DNA from 2 places in the Mesorhizobium sp. WSM4837 genome. Region 1 is predicted to be linked to the other one. Evidence: predicted binding sites of a transcription regulator. Region 1 holds the regulator's gene; the other holds the start of a gene.
The links. Region 1 encodes PhoB, which activates phosphate uptake and scavenging genes when phosphate is short. Its sites were predicted from a motif close to TGTCATNNANCTGTCAT; they were not measured.
Positions count from the first base shown of each region.

Region 2: olsB (l-ornithine N(alpha)-acyltransferase) is a predicted target of PhoB. The motif match lies at 4,097-4,113, and genes of this name have one in related genera.

Region 1 is NZ_JBVVQE010000034.1:64,319-71,988, forward strand. It holds gene pstA (phosphate ABC transporter permease PstA) at 1-335, shown strand, start outside; gene pstB (phosphate ABC transporter ATP-binding protein PstB) at 348-1,163, shown strand; gene phoU (phosphate signaling complex protein PhoU) at 1,199-1,906, shown strand; gene phoB (phosphate regulon transcriptional regulator PhoB) at 1,923-2,612, shown strand; gene AC0L3D_RS20445 (ROK family protein) at 2,882-4,129, opposite strand; gene xylF (D-xylose ABC transporter substrate-binding protein) at 4,395-5,435, shown strand; gene AC0L3D_RS20455 (sugar ABC transporter permease) at 5,576-6,895, shown strand; gene AC0L3D_RS20460 (ATP-binding cassette domain-containing protein) at 6,989-7,670, shown strand, end outside.
Region 2 is NZ_JBVVQE010000007.1:44,821-52,490, forward strand. It holds gene AC0L3D_RS05835 (fatty acid desaturase) at 47-1,069, opposite strand; gene AC0L3D_RS05840 (hypothetical protein) at 1,204-1,437, opposite strand; gene grpE (nucleotide exchange factor GrpE) at 1,677-2,312, shown strand; gene AC0L3D_RS05850 (trimeric intracellular cation channel family protein) at 2,432-3,064, shown strand; gene olsB (l-ornithine N(alpha)-acyltransferase) at 3,158-4,045, opposite strand; gene AC0L3D_RS05860 (ATP-binding protein) at 4,211-6,499, opposite strand; gene acuI (acrylyl-CoA reductase (NADPH)) at 6,692-7,670, opposite strand, start outside.

The sequences.
Region 1 (7,670 bases):
GCATCGGAGCGTCCAAGGTCCAGACCGTATTCCATCACGTGCTGCCGCTGGCGATGCCGGGCATCATGACCGGCACCATCCTCGGAATGGCGCATGCGCTCGGTGAAACCGCGCCGTTGCTGATGATCGGCATGGTCGCCTTCATCGTCGACATTCCCGGCGGCTTCACCGATCCCGCGACGATCCTGCCGGTGCAGATTTTCATGTGGGCGGATTTCCCGGAAGCGGGGTTCCAGCAGAAGACTTCGGCGGCGATTTTGATTTTGCTGGTGTTTTTGGTCATCATGAATGCCATCGCGGTGATACTGCGCAGGCGCTTCGAGCGGCGCTGGTAAGGAGTAGAGGATATGAACATCATGACGGAAGCCGGCGTCGAGCAGAAACTGAGCAGCGCAACCAACGCCCCTTCGATCAAGATGAAGGGCGAAAAGGTCTCTGTTCACTACGGCGAGAAGCGAGCTCTGTTCGACGTCGATCTCGATGTCCGCGAGCATCAGGTGACGGCGTTGATCGGGCCATCGGGCTGTGGCAAGTCGACGTTCCTGCGTTGCCTGAACCGAATGAACGACACCATCGATATCGCGCGGGTGAGCGGCAAGATCACGCTCGACGGCGAGAACGTCTACGACCCGAAAATCGATGTCGTCGAGTTGCGAGCTCGCGTGGGCATGGTATTCCAGAAGCCGAACCCGTTTCCGAAGTCGATCTACGAAAACGTCGCCTACGGTCCGCGCATCCACGGCCTGGCCAGGAGCAAGGCCGAGTTGGACGGCATCGTCGAATCGAGCCTGAAGAAGGCCGGCCTGTTCAACGAGGTCAAGGATCGCCTGCTCGAGTCGGGTACTGGACTGTCCGGCGGACAGCAGCAGCGCCTGTGCATCGCGCGCGCCATCGCGGTGTCGCCGGAAGTGATCCTGATGGACGAGCCCTGTTCGGCGCTCGATCCGATCGCCACCGCCCGCGTCGAGGAACTGATCGACGAACTGCGCCAGAACTATACGATCGTCATCGTCACCCATTCGATGCAGCAGGCGGCGCGCGTGTCGCAACGCACGGCGATGTTCCATCTCGGCTATCTGGTCGAGGAGGGCGCGACCGACAAGATGTTCACCAACCCCGACGACAAGCGCACCCAGGACTACATCACCGGCCGGTTCGGCTGAGCGGTCCGGCGAATTTCGAACACGAGGACAGCACCATGGGTGAACACACCGTCGCATCTTTCGACGAGGAACTGGAGCACATCGACCGGCTGATCCGCGACATGGACGAGCTCGCCGCCGCAATGGTCGCGGCCTCGATCCGCGCGTTGCTTGCGTCGGACAATGCGATGGCGCAGCGCGTCGTCTCGGATGACGCCATCATGGATGCGCGGCAGCGCGAGCTCGACGACAGCGCGATCACGCTGATCGCCAAGCGGCAGCCGATGGCGCAGGATCTGCGCGCCGTGGTTGGCGCAATCCGCATGGCGGGCGATCTCGAGCGCATCGGCGATCTGGCCAAGAACATTGCCAAGCGGGTCAGCGCAGTCGGGCAGAGCGCGACGCCGCGTAATCTGTCGCACGGTATCGACGCGATGGCGGATCTCGTTCTTGTGCAGCTGCGCGGCGTGGTCGAGCACTATGTGTCGCGCGATGCCGGCGCGTTGAAGGAACTGCGCGCCGACGACCAGAAGATCGACGTGAAATATACGGCGGTTTTTCGCGAACTCCTGACTTACATGATGGAGGATCCGCGCAACATCACCGCCTGCACGCACCTTCTGTTCTGCGCCAAGAATCTCGAGCGTATCGGCGATCATGTCACCAACATTGCCGAAAACGCCTATTTTGTCGTGACCGGGCAGCAATTGCCGGCAGATCGCCCGAAGCTCGACGAAACGACGATGTCGGCGCCGGCGACATGACAGGAGTGACCGGCCGATGATCGCGCCGCGCATCATGGTGGTGGAGGATGAAGAGCCGCTAGGCGTCCTCCTCCGTTACAATCTGGAATCCGAAGGCTATCAGGTCGAGGTGGTGACGCGCGGTGACGAGGCCGAAATCCGGCTGCAGGAAAACGTGCCCGATCTTTTGGTGCTCGACTGGATGGTGCCGGCGGTTTCCGGCATCGAGCTTTGCCGGCGCCTTCGGGTGCGCCCCGAAACCGAGCGGCTGCCGATCATCATGCTGACCGCGCGCGGCGAGGAGAGCGACCGGGTGCGCGGCCTTTCGACCGGAGCCGACGACTATCTGGTCAAGCCGTTCTCGACACCGGAATTCATGGCCAGGGTCAAGGCGCTGCTGCGCCGCGCCAAGCCGGAAGTGCTGTCCAGCGTGCTCAAGGTCGGCGACATCATGCTCGATCGTGAATCGCACCGGGTCTATCGCAAGAAGAGCGAGATCCGGCTCGGGCCGACCGAATTCCGGCTGCTCGAATTCATGATGCGCCACCCGGGCCGGGTCTTCTCGCGCAGTCAGTTGCTCGACAATGTCTGGGGCGAGACGATCTACATCGACGAGCGCACGGTGGACGTCCATGTCGGCCGGTTGCGCAAGGCGGTCAACAATGGTCGCATGCCCGATGTCATCCGCACCATCCGCGGCGCCGGCTATGCGATCAGGGAAGACTAGCTAGGGATGTGCTGATATTCAGGTGATGCCGGCCTGCGAACGGCGGCTTCCTGCGCTTACCTACAGCGCCGCGCGCCCTGTTGGGCACGCAAAGGACGCTGTAGAACTTTGATTTTGCGCACGACCTTTCCGAAATCGATCTCGATTTCGGGGTCATGCGCGGGCTCACGTACCCAAAAGTACGCTCCGCTCCGGTTCTCGGAACCCACCATTCTCGACTCGGCCTGACCTGAATCTCAACACACCCCAAGTCGCGACCCGGGAATCCTTCAAGCCACGTTCTTTCCGACCGAGCCGGCTCGTGCCTGGATGCTCGGCGCGAAAATCTCCTGGTCGACGAAGCTTAGCGCCCGCATGGCGCAGCCTTCGCGGATCAGCGGCAGCTCGTTCGGCTCGGTGTCGAAGGAAATCGAACCCGAATGCTGGCCGCCGGCGGTCTGGGCGATGGCCTCGCGCAGGGCCGGCTCGATCAGGTCGAAGGCGGCAGCGCTGGCGCCGACCATGGCCACCGGCGCCGGATCGATCAGCGCAAACAGGCTGCCGAGCCCGAAGCCGAGCGCCTCGCCGGCCTTGCGGTAGGCTTCGCGCTCCGGTCCGTCCATCTCGCGCGCCCGGGCCGCCAAGGCCCGCATGTCGGCGTCGCTGACATCGGCGACCGGCTCGGCGTTCTCGCTCAACAGCCTTGCGTTGCGCCAGATGGCGTAGTTGCCGGCATAAGCCTCGACGCAGCCGCGCCGCCCGCAGCGGCAAAGCGCGCCGCCCGGCCGATGGATCATGTGGCCGAATTCGCCGCCTGAGGAGTGGGTGCCGGTGAACAGCTCGCCCTTCAGCACCAGCCCCATACCGATGCCGTGCGAGAGCAGGATGGCGATGAAATCGTCGCGGTAGCGATCCGGGTGGCGCCAGCGCAGCGCCACGGCCATCATGTTGCAGTCGTTCTCCATGATGGCCGGGATGCCGAACTCGCGTTCCAGAATGTCGGCGAAGGCGATGTTCGTCTGCGGCGTGATCGGCGACCACAACATGGCGCGCGCGTGGGAATCGGTGATGCCCTGGATCGCCAGCGCGATGCGGGCGACGCTTTGGACATCGAGGTCGGGATCTTCGAGCCGGCGCCGGACGATGGCGACACATTCCTCGATCAGCGCGTCACGCGACATGGTCAGCGTGTCCAGCCGGCGCTGTTCCTCGGCGACCACTTGTCCGGCATAATCGATGACGGCGACCGACAGGAAATTCAGCGACAACACGACGGCCAACACCGCAGCGGCTTGCGGATTGAGGCTGAGGCCGACCTGCGGCCGGCCGCGTTTCAGCGAAACCGTCTCGCTCGCCTTGCTCTCGGCCAGGATGCCTTCCTGGATCAGGTCGGCAGAGATCGCCGATATGGTCGAATGGCTGAGGCCGGTGGTCGCGGCGATCTCGGTCCGCGACGGCTGGCCTGCCCGGCGCACGGCCGAAATCACCATCGCCCGGTTGCGCCGGCGCAGATCGTCATGACGGATTCCCACCGACATTTTTTGTTTCCTCCTCATTGCCGCGGCCGCTCATGAATCGGAAGCCGTCGGTATGTCGGACAAATACTGGCAGAAGCAGAAGGGGCTGTCATTATTTATTCCGAGCCTCGAAAAAAAGCCCGACAGGACGTTAAAATCCATCAGAATTGGTGTTGACAGTGCTTCGGCGTTGGACCAGTATTTTTTCGAGGCTCGAAAAAATAGAGCCTTTGTGCCGGCCTTCGGGCCAGTTGGTCGCGCCCTACGCGGCGCAGGGAGGAATATCATGAAGAGATTCGCAGCCGCCATTCTGGCGGGGGTCGCCATGTCGCTGACGCTCGCGTCGGCCGCGCAGGCCAAGGACAAGGTCATTGGCGTTTCGTGGTCGAACTTCCAGGAAGAGCGTTGGAAGACCGACGAAGCCGCCATGAAGGCGGCGATCGAGGCCGCCGGCGACAAATATATCTCCGCTGACGCACAGTCCAATCCCGGCAAGCAGCTGACCGACGTCGAAAGCCTGATCTCGCAGGGCGCCAACGCGCTGATCATCCTTGCGCAGGATGCCTCGGCCATCGGTCCGGCGGTGCAGAAGGCGCTGGACGAAGGCATTCCGGTCGTCGGCTATGACCGGCTGATCGAGAACAAGGACGTCTTCTATCTGACCTTTGACAACCAGGAAGTCGGCCGCATGCAGGCCCGCGAAGTGTTCAAGGTGGCGCCGGAAGGCAATTACGTCTTCATCAAGGGCTCGGGCGCCGACCCTAATGCCGATTTTCTGTTCGCCGGCTCCATAGAAGTGCTCAAGGATGCCATCGACAGCGGCAAGATCAAGAATGTCGGCGAGGCTTATACGGACGGCTGGCTTCCCGCCAACGCCCAGAAGAACATGGAACAGTTCCTGACCGCCAACGACAACAAGGTCGATGCGGTGGTTGCCGCCAATGACGGCACCGCGGGTGGCGTCGTCGCGGCGCTGACGGCGCAAGGCCTGGCCGGATCCGTCCCGGTTTCGGGCCAGGACGGCGACCATGCCGCGCTGAACCGTATCGCGCTCGGCACACAGACCGTATCGGTGTGGAAAGACGCGCGCGAGCTCGGCAAGAACGCCGCCGAGATCGCCTCGCAGCTGGCCGACGGCAAGCCGATGACAGACATTGCCGGTGTCAAGGATTTCACCACGCCGGGCGGCAATGTCGTCAAGTCGCTGTTCCTGACGCCGATTGCCATCACCAGGGACAATCTCAACGTCGTCATCGACGCCGGCTGGATCAAGCAGGAAGAGGTCTGCGCCGGCGTGGCGGCGGGCACCGTCCCGGTCTGCAACTGATCCGCCTTCGCCAAAAAACCTGAAACGCCGCGGCTTCACGCCGCGGCGTTTTTTTCAAAAGAGTTGTTTTTCCGCGTCTCGCGGGTAATTTCTAAGCTGCTTCCGGCATCCGCGGCAGACGGCAACGGTGGGAGGACATCATGACCGACACGATTTCCAACACGCCGGTTGCTGACCGGGCGCGTGAATCCGAGCTCAGCCCCTTCGGCCGCTTCCTCAAGGCAACCGAGCTCGACATACGCATGCTCGGCATGGTCGGCGCGCTGCTGATCATCTGGGTTGGAATCCACATCCTGTCGGGTGGGCTTTTCCTCACGCCGCGCAATCTCTGGAACCTGTCGGTGCAAACTTCCTCGGTCGCGATCATGGCGACCGGCATGGTGCTGGTCATCGTGATGCGCAACATCGATCTTTCGGTCGGCTCCGTCGAAGGCGTCATCGGCATGGTGATGGGCGTTGCGCAGGCAGAATTCCTCATCCGCGTCTTGGGATTCCAGCTTGGAAATCCCTGGATATGGGTCATCGCACTGGCTGCCGGCGTGGTGCTCGGCCTCATGATCGGCGCGCTTCAGGGCTTCATCATCGCCTATCTCGAGGTTCCGGCCTTCATCGTGACGCTGGGCGGCCTGCTGATCTGGCGCGGCATGGCGTGGCTGATGACGAGCGGGCGCACCGTCGCGCCGCTCGATGCCACGTTCCAGCTCATGGGTGGCGGGCCGCGTGGCTCGATCGGGGCGACCGCGAGCTGGATCGTCGGCATTCTCGCCTGTGTGGCCGTCGCCTTGATGCTGCTCAACGGCCGGTCGCAGCGCAAGCGCTTCAAGTTTCCGTTGCGCCCGGTCTGGGCGGAGAGCCTGCTTGGTGTTGTCGCCTGCGCCGCCATCCTCGGCGCCGTCTGGATCGCCAATTCCTACCCCTGGCCGATCGGCATCGTGCGCCAATACGCCCAGCGGAACGGCATTACCATCCCCGAAGGCGGGCTGTTCATCGCCCATGGCATCGCCATACCGGTGCTGATCGCGGTCGCAGTCGGCATCGTCATGACCTTCATCACCCGGCGCACCCGTTTCGGTCGCTACGTCTTTGCCATTGGCGGCAACCCGGAAGCGGCGGAACTCGCCGGCATCAACACGCGCTGGGTGACCATGAAAGTGTTCATGATCATGGGCGTTCTGGCCGCGATCAGCGCGGCAATTGCTTCGGCCCGCCTCAATGCGGCGACCAATGCGCTCGGCACGCTGGACGAACTCTTGGTCATCGCAGCAGCCGTCATCGGCGGCACGTCGCTGGCCGGCGGCTCCGGCACTGTGCTCGGCGCCATGCTGGGCGCGCTTCTGATGCAGTCGCTGCAGTCCGGCATGGTGTTGCTCGGCATCGATTCACCGCTTCAGAGCGTCGTCGTCGGCGCCGTGCTGGTCGTCGCCGTCTGGCTCGACACCGTCTACCGCAAGCGGGTCTGAGCATGATCCCGAGCCGAAGGTCCGAATCAGCGAAAAGTGGACATCCGTTTCGGTCCAACATCATGTTCGGCAAAACCATGGAGAGGAACGATCATGGCTGACACGACTGCTCCCACGCCACTGATCGAAATGCGCAACATCTCGATTGCCTTCGGCGGCATTCGCGCCGTCGACGATGCGTCGATCGACCTTTTCCCGGGCGAGGTCGTGGCGCTGCTCGGCCACAACGGTGCGGGAAAGTCGACGCTGATCAAGATCCTGTCCGGCGCCTACAAGCGCGATTCGGGCCAAATCTTCGTCAATGGCGAGGAGGCTTCGATCGCCAATCCGCGCGACGCCAAGAAATACGGCATCGAGACGATCTACCAGACGCTGGCGCTCGCCGACAATGTCGACGCCGCCGCCAACCTGTTCCTCGGCCGCGAGCTGATGACCGGCTGGGGCACGCTCGACGATGGCGCCATGGAGGCCGAGGCGCGCAAGGTGATGGGCAGGCTCAATCCCCGCTTCCAGCGCTTCAAGGAGCCGGTGGTCAAGCTTTCGGGCGGCCAGCGGCAGTCGGTGGCGATCGCGCGCGCCATCCTGTTCAACGCCCGCATCCTGATCATGGATGAGCCGACGGCGGCACTGGGACCGCAGGAAACGGCGCAGGTCGGCGAACTGGTCATGCAGCTCAAGGCCGACGGCATCGGCATCTTCCTGATCAGCCATGACATCCACGATGTGTTCGAGCTTGCCGACCGCGTCTGCGTCATGAAGAATGGCCGGGTCGTTG
Region 2 (7,670 bases), on a different contig from region 1:
GCGCATGATCCTTCCGAAAATCGATTTCGATTTTCGGGTGATGCTTTTACGCAGTCATCCGCGCTTCGCGAAACGACACCAGCTTGCTGCGGCTCTCATCCCACAGCGCCAGCTTGACGCAGCGCAGGCTGTCGAGAAGCGTGACGCGGCCGATTTCGCGCAGTTCCGGATAGTCCCTCAGGACCTCCTGGAGCCGATAGCACGGCACCTTGGCGGAGAGGTGATGCACGTGATGGACGCCGATATTGCCGGTGAACCAGTTCAGCACCGGCGGCAGGTCATAATAGGACGAGCCGTGCAGGGCCGCATGCTGGAACTCCCATTCGGAGTCCTTTGCCCACTCGGTCTCCTCGAACTGGTGCTGGACGTAGAACAGCCAGATGCCGGCGGAGCCGGCGAGAACGACGATGGGCAAGTGGACAACCAGGAACGCTTCGAGGCCGACGAACCAGATGAGGGCGGCGGCCGCAACCGCGATGGCCACGTTGGTGGCCATTGACGACACCCAGGGCGTGAGGCCGCCTCGCATCATGCCGACCGGCAGTCGCTGCTCAAAGATGAAAAGCCAAATGGGGCCGAGGCCGAACATGACGAGCGGATGGCGATAGAGACGATAGGCAAGGCGGCCCCGCCAGGACATTTGCCGATATTCGGCAACAGTCAGCGTCCTGATGTCGCCCGTGCCGCGCTCATCGAGGTTGCCGGCGCTGGCGTGATGGGTTGCGTGGGCACGCCGCCAGCAATCGTAAGGCGTCAAGGTCAGGATGCCCAGCCCGCGGCCGATCCAGTCGTCGGCGGTGCGATTGGCGAAGAACGAGCCGTGGCCGCAATCGTGCTGGATCATGAAGATCCGCACCAGAAAGCCGGCGGCCGGAAGGATGAGGATCAGGCCCCACCAATGGCCATAGGCATAGGCAGCCGAGGACAGTGCCCACAGCGTGGCAAAGGGGATGAGGGTGATGGCAAGTTCGACGGCGCTGCGCCGCCTGTCAGGTTTCTTGTAGCGCGCCAGGATCTTCAACCAGGCACGCTTGCTGTTCGCTACAGCTTCGGGGGAAATCATGTTCATCAGGAAGCATAGACGGGCCATTTCGTCGCCGCAAGCCAGGCATCACGCAAAGTTACTGCGGGTAATTGTCGCGCGACGCGCAAGCTGCGGCAAAAGGCATGCCAATGGCGCGCAGCGACAGGCGTGTGTGTTGTCTATCGCCGGTTGCCACCGGCGGCTACGCTGCTTTCGATGCCGTCCAGGCGGTCAAGCAATTCCCTGAAACGATCGGGAATGTCGTTCTCCGTCCAGAACGCCGGCAACGCGCGCAGAAAGTGCATCGTTGCCTCGGTGCCGAACTGGCGCCTGATGCCGGCCGCCAGCCTTTCACGTCTTTCGTCATCGTTGGGGGCGCCAGTCTTACGGTCGCCGTCGTTGCGGGTCGCCATCTCAAAATCCTGTGTCGGTTTCGAAACTCTTCCAGCAGACGAATGGTTCCCCTATCGCAGCATCTTGGCAAGCAAAGCCGGTGGTTACAGTAAAATTTGAATTAATATCGAAAGGTCTCCATGATGCGTCGTCAAAAGCGCGAGCGGCCTGTCCAGTATCGCTTGCCCCTTGATTTTTGGCCGCCAAACCTCGATATCGGGCACAAAATCCACATCATTTGAAATGACGGGAAACGGCGATGAGCGACCAGGCAAAAGACGAACGCGCGCCCGATGAAGCCGAGACGGCCGGGGCTGCCACCGAACACACGCAAGGCAGCGCCGACGGCGACTATGAAGCGCTTGTGCGGCTGCTGAAGGAAAACGACGAGTTGAAGGACCGCGCGCTCCGCGTCGCAGCCGAGATGGAGAATCTGCGCCGCCGTACCGCCCGTGACGTGCACGATGCACGCGCCTATGCGGTTGCCAATTTCGCCCGTGACATGCTGTCGGTATCGGACAATCTGCGCCGCGCACTGGATGCGATCCCGGCTGAGTCCAAGGCGTCAGGTGATGCCGGTTTGAAGTCACTGATCGAGGGCGTCGAGCTCACCGAGCGCGCCATGCTATCGGCGCTCGAGCGGCACGGAGTGAAGAAGCTCGAGCCGGAAGGCGAGAAATTCGACCCGAATTTCCATCAGGCGATGTTCGAGGTGCCCAATCCGGAGGTGCCGGCCAACACGGTGGTCCAGGTCGTGCAGCCAGGCTATTCGATCGGTGAGCGGGTGTTGCGGCCGGCCATGGTCGGCGTTGCCAAGGGCGGTCCCAAGCATGTGGCAAGCGAAGCGCCGGTCGAGCCAGGGCCGGTGAATGAGCAAGCTGAGAAGGATGCGTAAGTTAAGGGAATAGGGCAGTAGGAGCAGTAGGGGCAGTAGGGTAAAGGAGCCGTACCAATCGTACGGCTTCGTGCTATTCATACAGCCCTATTCACCCGCTCTCCTACTCCGCTATGCCCTTGAACCCGATCGAGCTTCTCGACTATGCCGGTGTCGCCGTCTTCGCGGCGACCGGTGCGCTGGCCGCTTCGCGCAAGCAGCTCGACATCATCGGCTTTCTGTTCCTGGCCAGCGTCACCGGCATCGGCGGTGGCACGTTTCGTGACGTCATCCTCAATCTGCCGGTCTTCTGGGTTACCAACTCTGGCTATGTGCTGATCTGCGCGGTGGTGGCGATGCTTGTCTTTTTCGGGGCGCACCGTCTCGAATCCCGCTGGAAATTACTGCTCTGGCTCGACGCCGTCGGCCTCGCCGCGTTTTCGGTGATGGGTGCCGCCAAGGGCCTGGCCATCACCGGCTCGCCGGTCGTGTCCGTTGTTACCGGCGTGCTCACCGCCACGTTCGGCGGAATCTTGCGCGACCTGCTGGCCGGTGAGGCTTCGGTGCTCTTGAGACCAGAAATCTATGTCACCGCCGCCCTTGCGGGCGCCATCCTGTTTACAACAGGCGATCTCGCCGGACTGCCGCCGCTCGCCTCGGGCCTGGTGGGCTTCATAGCCGCTTTCTGCGTGCGTGGCGGCGCGCTTAAGTTCGGCTGGGCCTTTCCGTCCTACAAGAGCCGGCCCGGCCGGCGGCCGGAAGATATTCCGTGAAATGAGGGCCAGTAGCGAATAGGGACAACGATCCGCAGCGAATTGGCGGAACTCCCGCTACTCGCTACTCCCTATTCGCTACTCATTGGAATCTCATGCGGCGAAGCGCTGGGCTTCCCCGCCATAATAGCTGACGTAGCGGGCGCCGATCTCCTTGACCGGCATCACCACGAACACGTCGACCGTCGAGAATTCGCGGTCGATGACGCAGCCGTCGCCGATGCGCGCGCCGACGCGCAGATAGCCCTTGACCAGCGGTGGCATCGCCGCGATCGCGGCCTTGGCGTTGACCGCCTCGATCGGCATCAAATCCATGGAACAGTAGCGGCCGGCGACGGCGCGCACGTCCCAGGCCGAATTCGTCCGGCAGTGATGGGCGAGATAGGTCAGCGCTTCGGCGTGTGCCGCCGGCACGGTGCCGGGGAACGAGGCGCAACCGGTCATCACGCCGATCCCATAATGGTTGATATAGGCCCAGATACCTTGCCAGAGCGCCTCGATGGTGCGCTTCGAGCGGTATTCCGGCAAGACGCAGGAGCGGCCGAGCTCGAGGAAACGCTGGCCGGGATGGCGGGCGATAAGATTGGTCAGCTCAAACTCGCCCTCGGAATAGAAGCCGCCGGCCGCTGCCGCGATCTCCTGCCGCAACAGGCGGTAGGTGCCGACAATGCGGCGATGCTCGGGACCGGACAGCGAGGTGTCGAAGACGAGCAGATGATCACAGAGCGGATCAAAATGGTCGGCGTCGCGGCGGTCCTGCACCTGAAACAGGGTTTTCTTGGCGCCGAGCTCGTCATAGAACACCCGGTAGCGCACTTCCTGCGCGGCGGCGATCTCGGCCTCGTTGCGTGCGAGCCGCACTTCGAGGTTGCCGATACGGCCAAGCGCTTCGCCTTTTATGACAGCATCGACGTTGCGCCCGGTGAGCAAAGCACCCCTGGCGTTCGGCCGAGCGTCACATTCCGGCATAACTGTATGCACGAGTGATTCTCCTTCGAGCCATCCCTCTTGGCACGGGGATACGGCGTAGGTGCAACAGGATTGTGACAGTACCGTGATACGGCCCTGCCGGCAATACTTCGTCGGCTGGGCAACCCTTCAACCGGCTATGTTCTGCAGGTAAGCCAGGCAAGGATAGCCGGCGGATCAAGCGGCCACGTGACCCTCGACCGCATGGACAAGCGCGTCGGGGTCGAGCGGCTTGGTGACGAAGCCGCTGGCGCCATGGGCGAGCACTGCGTGGCGGGTCGTTTCCTGACTGTCCGCCGACAGCACCATGATCGGAACCGGCGACACGGCGGTTTCCTCCTCGTGCCGGCGGATGGCGGCGATCGCGTCCAGCCCGTCCATGACAGGCATGTGCAGGTCCATCAGCACCACGTCGAAGCGGTACTTGTGGTCGGTCCCGGTGATGGCCTCGACGGCGGCCTTGCCGTTGCCGACCAGTTTCACGCGATGCCCGGCCTTTAGCAGTGTGGCACGGGCAAGCATGGCGTTGATGTCGTTATCCTCGGCGATCAGCACGGACAGGCCCCGCCGCCGGCCGCCAATGGCGCGGGCGGTTGGTGCGCCGCGCTTTTCCGGCTGCGGCTGGGTGAGGGCAGGCACGCTGCTGGTCAAGAGCACGCGAAGCAACGTTTCGCCACGCACCGGCCTTGCCAGAAAGGTGGCGTAGCCGCTGGCGCGGAACTCGCCCAGCATGCCGCGGTCGGTTGGCGCGATCAGTGTGATCGCCTCGCAATCGGCAAAGCCGCTCTGGCGAAGGCGCTTGAGCAACCTGCCGTCGCCTTCCTCCATGGCCGCATCGACCAAAAGCGCGTCGCAGCCTTCGGCGAAGGACGCTGCCTGGGCGGCGGTGGTGGCCAGATCGACCTTGCCGCCATTGGCGCGGATGGTGCGGGCGATGGCGTCGGCCTCGATGGCGTTCTTCGACAGGATCACGGCGCGCCGCCCTGACAGCGCATCCCGACGGCTCTGCGGCGGCTCGGTGGCCGATATTGCAGGGATTTCGAAGACGAATTCCGAACCCTGGCCGAGCTGGCTCGACACCGAGATCGTGCCGCCCATGGCGATCACCAGGCGCCTGGAGATGGCAAGACCGAGCCCGGCGCCGCCATGCGCGCGAGTCGACGTGCCGTCAGCCTGTTCGAATTCCTCGAAGATGCGCTCCAGGTCGTCCTCCTGCAGGCCGGGACCGGTGTCGGTGACGGTGAAGCATATGCGGTCGGTGGTTTCGGTGCGGGCACGAGCGATGCTCACCAACACGCCGCCGCTGTCGGTGAACTTGATGGCGTTGCCGATGAGGTTGAGCAGCACCTGCCTGACTCTTCCAGGATCGGCTGATATCATCTGCGGCACGTCGGGTTCGACATGGCAGCCAAGGCCGATGTTCTTGGCGAAAGCACGCGCCGCCAGGAGTTCTACGATGTTGTCGGCGATCTCGCGCACCGACATTGGCTGCGGTTCGGGATCGAAGCGGCCGGCCTCGATCTTGGAATAGTCGAGCAGGTCCTCGATCAGCGCCAGCAGCGCGCTGGCCGAGGTCGAGATGGCGCCGACATAGGTCCGTTGTTGCGGCGAGAGCCCGGTGTCCGCCAGCAGCTTGGCCATGCCCATGATGCCGTTCATCGGCGTGCGGATCTCGTGGCTGACGGTGGCGAGGAAGCGCGATTTGGCCTGGCTTGCATATTCGGCTCGCTCGCGGGCGGTGATCAGCGACGTTTCGGCGTGCTTGCGGGCGGTAATGTCGCGGGCGATGGCGCGATGCGAGACGGCACCGCTCTCCTTGTCGCGCACGGACAGTTCGATCCATGAGAACCAGCGCGGGCCGCTCGGTGTTCTAATGGCGACGTCGGTGGAGCTCAGGCATTCATGATCGGAAAAAGCGGCATCGGGAACGATGCCGACGTCGATGCCGAGGTCGGCCAGGGCCTTGCCGGCAAGGTCGCGCTGGTCGGCTCCGACAAGCTCGGCGAAAACCTTGTTGGCATAGACGATGTGGCCGTCACGGTCGCGATGGACGACGAGATCGCCAAGCGCGTCGATCAACCCGCGAAAGCGTTCCTCGCTCTCCTGCATCTCCCACACGCGGTCGGCCAGGCTCTCAACCTCGGCGCGGCTGCGCGCTGCGGTCTCGCCAAGCAGCGCAACCGTGCGGCGCGCCGTGCGCCTGGCACGCACATGCACGGCAAGGCCTGCCATGCCAGTCGACAAAAGCCCGACGGTGATGAAGATCGGCGCGCCGGTCAGATGCGACAGGCCCGCCAGCACGACGATGGCGACGAGCATCAGGAACGGCAGGCCTTCGCGATTGGCGGCGGGCAATTCAGGCGCCAGTGGCGGCGCCGCGATATGCTGCCGGCTTGGCGCCTCCGGGCCGATCCCGTCGACGTTTTCGGCGCTCTCTGTTTCTCTGATGCCGGATTCCGTGACCATGCGGAAACCCTTGCCAGACAGAGATTATGGAAAATTGCCGCGGATCGTTCGAATTTTAGCGGTCGCGCGGTTTTTGCCTCTCCGCTCCTGAAGCGCGTCGCGTTTGGCCGGCCTCATGCGAGGCGCTTCACCGCTGCACACCCTGGGTCATACTTTTGCTCGACATGCATTAAAAACCGGAGAAGGAAGAGCTCACATGTCCACCACCACGCGACCGCGGACCTTGCCCTCGACGATATCGTGCGCGGCGTCGATGATGCCATCGAAGCCAATGGTCGTGGACAGTTTGGCGAGCTTCTGGAGGTCGAGGTCCGTGCCGATGCGGCGCCACGCCTCCATGCGGACCGTTTTTGGCGCCATCACCGAATCGATGCCGAGCAGACAAACGCCGCGCAGGATGAACGGGGCGACGCTCGTCGGCAGATCCATGCCGCCGGCCAGGCCGCAGGCGGCGACGGCGCCGCCATAGGAGGTCATCGAAAGGACGTTGGCCAGGGTGTGACTGCCGACCGCGTCGACGCCGCCGGCCCAGCGTTCCTTGGCGAGCGGCTTTGCCGGCTGGGCAAGCTCGTCGCGCGAAATCACTTCCGAAGCACCCAGGTCGGTCAGGTATGGACTTTCAGCGCTGCGGCCGGTCGAGGCGGTGACGTGATAGCCGAGGCTGGACAGAATCGAAACCGCGACCGAGCCGACGCCGCCGGCCGCGCCCGTCACCACGACGGGGCCGCGTTCCGGCACGATGCCGTGCCGTTCCAGCGCGATAACGCAAAGCATGGCTGTGTAACCTGCCGTGCCGACCGCCATCGCATCATGCGGGCTCATGCCCTGGGGCAGCGGCACCAGCCAGTCGCCCTTGACACGGGCGCGCTCGGCATAGGCGCCAAAATGCGTCTCGCCGACGCCCCAGCCGTTCAATATGACCTTGTCCCCCGTGCGCCAGTCAGCATGGGAGGACGAGATCACGGTGCCGGCGAAATCAATGCCCGGCACCAGCGGCCAGCGGCGGATCACCGGCGCCTTGCCGGATATGGCGAGGCCGTCCTTGTAGTTCACCGTCGTCGCCTCGACGGCGACGGTGACGTCGCCTTCCATTAGGTCGGCTTCGGTAAGGTCGGTGATCGCGACCGACTGCTTCTTCTCGGCGTCGCGCGAAACGAGGATGGCTTTGAAG